DNA from 2 places in the Clostridium sp. DMHC 10 genome. Region 1 is predicted to be linked to the other one. Evidence: riboswitches for the same ligand, from Rfam matches in the RefSeq annotation. Region 1 holds a riboswitch; the other holds the start of a gene.

Region 1 (3,190 bases):
TCCGTATTTAGGGAAATCTCCTTCTATTTCAAAATCAACTGCTATACCTCGTTCATTTCTTATAGGTTTAACCTTTGCATACTTTATAGCGCTTAAGGAATCAGCTGCAACAGAAAGTCCTGCTATACCACATGCTAAGAATCTATGAACATCAGTATCATGAAGGGCCATAAGTCCTGCTTCATATGCATACTTATCATGCATATAGTGTATAGTATTTAGAGTATTTACATAAAGCTTAGCTACATACTCTAAAGTTTTAAAATAATTTTCTTTAACCTTATCATAATTTAAAACTTCGTCATCTATTTTTTCAATATTAGGAACTACTTTATCAAACTTTTTTCTCATCTATTCCCCCATTTATTCCATAGAGAAGAGATTTTGCGAGGTTACATCTAGCACCAAAGAACTGCATTTGTTTTCCTATTTGCATTGCAGATACACAACATGCTATTCCATAATCGTCTCCATAAATAGGTCTCATTACATCGTCATTTTCATATTGAAGTGCATCTGTTTCTATTGACATTTTAGTACAATATTTTTTAAATGTTTCTGGAAGTTTTTCAGACCACAAAACAGTCATATTAGGTTCTGGTGCTGGTCCTAGATTTGTTAAGGTATGAAGAAATCTAAATGAATTTTTACTTACTAAGGTTTCTCCGTTTATTCCCATTCCACCTATAGATTCTGTAACCCAATTAGGATCTCCTGCAAACAATTCATTGTATTCTGGAGTTCTTAAATGTCTTTCTAATCTTAATTTTATTACAAACTGGTCTATAAGCTCTTGAGCTTGCTTTTCTGTTATAACTCCATTTTTTAAGTCCCTTTCGATATATATATCAAGAAAGGTTGATACCCTTCCAAGAGACATTGCTGCACCATTATTTTCTTTTATTCCAGCTAAATATCCCATGTAAGTAAATTGAACAGCTTCTCTTGCATTTGAAGCAGGCTTTGAAATGTCTATACCATAACTTTCAGCCATAGCTTTCATTTCCTTGAGAGCTTTAATTTGCTGTGAAATTTCCTCTCTTCTTCTTATTAATTCTTCTGTCATATCACCTTTTGATTCATTTAAATCAATTTTCTTTTGCTCTATTAAGTAATCTATACCATACAATGCTACTCTTCTGAAATCACCTATTATTCTTCCTCTTCCATAAGCATCAGGAAGTCCAGTAAGAAGTCCAACGTGTCTTGCAGTTCTCATTTCCTCAGTATATGCATCAAAAACGCCTTCATTGTGAGTCTTTCTGTATCTTGTAAATATTTCATATACATTGTCATCAATTTGAGAGCCATAAGCCTCTAATGCTTGCTTTGCCATTCTTACTCCACCAAATGGATTTACCATTCTCTTTAATGGTTCATCAGTTTGAAGACCAACAATTACTTCATTATCTTTATCTACATATCCAGGTTTAAAACTATTTATACCAGAGATTGTCTTAGGGTCAGTCTTTAACACTCCACCTTTTTTAATTTCTTCTAAAATTAAGTTTTCACATTTATTCCACACAGCTTTTGTCTTTTCAGTTGGATCCTCTAAAAAATTTTCATCGCCCTCATACGGAGTATAGTTTTTTTGTATAAAATTTCTAACATCAATAGTTTCATTCCATGCTCCTGTTTTAAAATCTATCCATTCTTTTCTCATTTTATCCCATCCTCTATTTATTATTTTAATAGTTGATAATCATTTTCAATTATGTTATAAGAATATCATATTTTAAATTTAGAGTCAATATTACTTATTTTCATATTTGTCAAAATTTTCTTACAATTATATTTAGCATATTTGAATAAAATATTATATCTTTCATAAAGAAGCTATATATTTTCAAAGTGCGGCCAACACTTATTTTCATTTTTACCATTTTATAGATTGTATAGAATAAAAAAAACGCCCAGGCTAAATTTGCCCAGGCGGTCGGCTCTCTATCAAAATCATACTCCCTGTGGTTATTCCACTTCCGCCGGTCATATAATCGATTCTATTTAAATCTTATGACAATAAAATATCATATTTAAAACTTTATGTCAATACTAAATTATATAGTTTCAATTAACAGTATTTTTGTATAATTTCTTTAAGTTCATCTTCATCTGTTTCTCCACCTAACAAAGCTGATATAACTTTTGAAGCACTTTTTTTAGATATTTTTTCTAATTCCATATTTATGCTTACACCACTTTTAGACATCAAATGCTTTAAATAATTCAATTGTTTGTCTGTAATATGATCTTCTCTTATAAAATTGCTTTCATTTTCAATTTTCCAAACTACTTGAAATATATTAGGAAGATTAAAAACATCTTCAAAATTATGCAGCATGATTTTTTTTCTCAATTTTTCATCTCTTTTTTGGAGATATTTTTTATAAAGTTCAACACTCATTCCACCATCAATAGTATCTTTTCTCACTATGCCAGCATATTTTTCCACTGATTTTAAATTGCATCTCTCAAGGTTAAGCTGCTGCTTGTATGGCTTTATAATTCTGTATAAATCAATATGCTCATCTGGTAAGTTAACTTTTATTCCATACTTATCCATTCTACGTTTTATAAATGGTTCATCAAAGGCTTTACCATTATACGAACACCAAACTTTAAAATTCTTTAAATCACTAAGAAAATTTTCTAATATATTTTTTCATCTTCTAAATTTTCCCCAAAGTACTGCTTTACAGCAAAAATGCTGCCTTTCACATAATATCCTAATGAAATTAAAACTATATTATCCTTTTCTTTGTCAAATCCAGTTGTTTCTATATCAAAATATGCTATATCGGACATGCTATAGTGCAATACTATTTGAGGAGAGATATTTATTTCATTTTCCTTTTTATTTATATACATATTTTACTCCCCCTAATAATCTACAGATTTTTATTATACACTAATTAAATTTATAATAAAATATGACGAATATAAATAATATACCTTATTTAGCTAAATTATAAAATAAAATTTTCGATATATAATCATTAAGTTTGATATATGGGTGGTAAGTTTGATATAATATTAATGTCTACTTAATGTATAGGAGTGATTTAAATGAATTTGCAAGTTAATGGATTAGATGATTTGGATTTACAAATATTAGATATTTTAGTTAAGGACTCAAGAACACCTTACTTGGAGATAGCCAGACAATGCCATGTAAGCGGTGGTACGA
Region 2 (3,190 bases), on a different contig from region 1:
CCATTTATTTTAAAATAATCTTCCACCTTATCTAGATTTGAAATAGGAAGTGGAAGATTATTCTTTCTTAAAAGGTCAATTATGGTGCTAGGCCTTAAGCTTCCATCAATATGGCAGTGAAGTTCTGTTTTAGGAATGTTTTTAATTTTCTCTCTTAAATTCAAAATAATTACCTCCTAAAATTAAAGCTATATTTAAAACAATGTGGATAAGGATTTATGCTTTATAATGACCTTCCTCAAAGATATTTTTAATGTAGTTTAAGTCATTAGTTTTTCCAAGAGCAACCATAAGCTTCACTCTGGCTTTTTGACCGGATAAAGTGTCTCCAAATATAACTCCCATGTTTTTAAGTTCTTTTCCGCCGCCGTGATATCCATATGTGTCTAAAGCTCTTCCTTCAAAGCATCTTGATACTAAAACAACAGGAATACCGCTTGAAATTGCTCTTTGAACGCCATCTACCATAAGTGGTGGAATATTTCCTCTTCCCATAGCTTCAATAACAATTCCTTTGGCTCCTCGGTTTATACTAAAATCTATAAAGTTTGAGTCCATACCTGAGGCGCATTTTATGAGGTCAACATTAGATTCTATTTTGTTAGTGTCAATATACTGTTTCTCTACACGGTTTCTATAGAAAAGTATTTCATTGTTATCAACAATACCTATAGGACCAAAACCAGGAGTTCTAAAGGCGTTTAAGCTCATTGAATTTGCTTTTACAACTTCATTTGCACAGTTCAGTTCGCTGTTTAGGCAGACAAGAACACCAAAATTTTTTGCTTCCTCAGAAACCGCTGTACATATAGAAGCAGATAGATTAGAAGGGCCATCGTAACCAAGTTCCGAACTTGATTTCATTGATCCTGTTATAACTACAGGTTTTTCAGAGTTTATAGTTAGGTCAAGAAGATACGCAGTTTCCTCTAATGAATCTGTTCCGTGAGTTACAACTACTCCTGAAATATCATTCCTTTTTAATAAATCTTTTACGTATAAAGATAAAGACATCATATCTTCTGGGGACATGTGAGGGCTTGGTACGTTTGAAAAATTATAAGATTCAATATCAGCATACTCTTCTATTCCAGTAACCATTGACATTATATCTTCACCGGACAAACCCGGTACTGCTGCATGTATTTTAGGATCTATTTTCATAGAAATTGTGCCACCATTAAAAACAACTGCTGCTTTTTTCATTACAAATCCTCCCTTAATATCAGAAAATATAAAGTATTACTATTATATTATTTTATAAGAATAAAAACAATGTTTGACTAAATAATTCGTATATTATATAATTTTTATAATTGAACATATAAAATCATGCAACTGGCGGAGAATGGAATTTACCATAGGGAGCATGATTTTTGAATATATCGACCGCCTGGGTAAACATTAATATTTTTTTATGTTTACCCAGTTTTTTTGCGTTTAAATTATTTATTTTTAGGAGGAATTAATAATGAAAAACTCTGAAATTATTCTTAAATATGGATGCAATCCACATCAAAAACCAGCAAAAATTTATGCTAATAGTGGAAACTTACCTTTTGAAGTTTTAAATGGTAAACCAGGATATATTAATTTTATGGATGCCTTAAATTCCTGGCAACTTGTAAAGGAATTAAAAAGAGCAACGGGAATTGCAGCAGCGGCTTCTTTTAAACATGTAAGTCCAGCAGGTGCGGCAGTAGGAGTTCCATTAAGTGATGTACTTAAAAAGGCTTATGATGTTGAGGACATTGATCTATCACCAGTAGCAGCAGCTTATGCAAGAGCTAGAGGAGCAGATAGAATGTCTTCCTATGGAGATTTTGTAGCAATAAGTGATGTAGTAGATGTTAAAGCTGCAAAAATTTTAAAGAGATCTGTTTCCGATGGAATAATTGCACCAGGATATGAAGAAGAAGCACTTGAAATATTAAAGAGCAAGAAGAGAGGAAATTACTGTATCATTAAAATAGACAGTGATTATGAACCAGGTGAAATAGAAAAAAGAGAAATATACGGAATAACCTTTGAGCAAAAGAGAAACAAAGCTGAAATAAATGAAGAATTACTTAATGATATAGTTACTAACAATAAGAATTTACCTGAAGCTGCAAAACGTGATCTTTTAATTTCTATGATTACTTTAAAGTACACTCAGTCAAATTCGGTTTGTTTTGTTATTGATGGTCAGGTGATTGGAGTTGGTGCAGGACAGCAATCAAGAGTTCACTGCACAAGATTGGCAGCGTCGAAAGCAGATATTTGGTACTTAAGACAGCACCCAGCAGTTTTAAATTTGTCATTTAAAGCTGGAGTTTCAAGACCGGAAAAAGATAATTTTATTGATCAGTATTTAAGAGATGATGTTACAGAAGCTGAAACAGCAAATTGGGGAGATGTACTCGAAAAAGTTCCAGAAAAGTTGTCAAAGGAAGAGAAGTTAAATTGGCTTTCAAATCTTAAAGGAGTATCATTAGGTTCTGATGCATTTTTCCCTTTTAGAGATAATATTGATAGAGCTGCAAAAAGTGGAGTAAAGTATATTGTGCAGCCAGGTGGGTCTATAAGAGATGATGTTGTAATAGATGCATGTAATGAATATGATATGGTTATGGCATTTTCAAAATTAAGGTTATTTCATCATTAAAATATAATTTTATTTAATTTTTAGATTTTTATATTGAGATAATTTTATATGTATAAAAAATTGAGTATTAAAAAAAATTCACTAAAAAGTGTTTCATTTTTTTTTCTAAAGAATATTATATAGCAGAATATAAATTATATATTCTATTTTCAAATGAAGGAGAAGATAAAGAATGGAATACACTGGTGGAGCAAATGTTGAGACAAACGCATGCAATTCAAGTGTTGTAAAATCAAAGACACTGGAACTTGCAGAGAATTGGCCTATACGTCCAGGAATGTTTAAAGTTCCTGTAGTTCTTGCAGAATTTGTTATTCAAATTGATGTTGAGTCTAAAATAAAATTGGATGAACCTGCTTATGAGATTAAAAGAATAGAAAAAGAAGTATTTTTAACTCAGGCCAGATATATTGGTGGAACAGACAAAGTATTTATTAGTGGATATATTAGAAAGAATATAGAATATGCATCTAAAGAAGGCACCTCTTGTTCTGGAATATGTGGGCTAATAAAGGATGCTACTGTTCATGTTCCATTTCAAGT

Evidence for each region. Region 1 has a riboswitch for ZMP and ZTP ahead of pflB (formate C-acetyltransferase). Riboswitches for the same ligand answer to the same signal wherever they lie in the genome.
Region 2: linked by a shared signal. The riboswitch ahead of AGR56_RS00265 (phosphoribosylaminoimidazolecarboxamide formyltransferase) and the one ahead of pflB (formate C-acetyltransferase) in region 1 are both predicted to bind ZMP and ZTP.

What each region holds. Positions count from the first base shown of each region.
Region 1 is NZ_LGVB01000015.1:643,168-646,357, reverse strand. It holds partial or broken gene pflB (formate C-acetyltransferase) at 1-1,666, opposite strand, end outside; ZMP/ZTP riboswitch at 1,923-2,003, opposite strand; partial or broken gene AGR56_RS04970 (ribonuclease H-like domain-containing protein) at 2,075-2,808, opposite strand; gene AGR56_RS04965 (Lrp/AsnC ligand binding domain-containing protein) at 3,070-3,190, shown strand, end outside.
Region 2 is NZ_LGVB01000002.1:3,392-6,581, reverse strand. It holds gene add (adenosine deaminase) at 1-164, opposite strand, end outside; gene AGR56_RS00270 (asparaginase) at 217-1,206, opposite strand; ZMP/ZTP riboswitch at 1,325-1,406, shown strand; gene AGR56_RS00265 (phosphoribosylaminoimidazolecarboxamide formyltransferase) at 1,472-2,647, shown strand; gene AGR56_RS00260 (CsxC family protein) at 2,820-3,190, shown strand, end outside.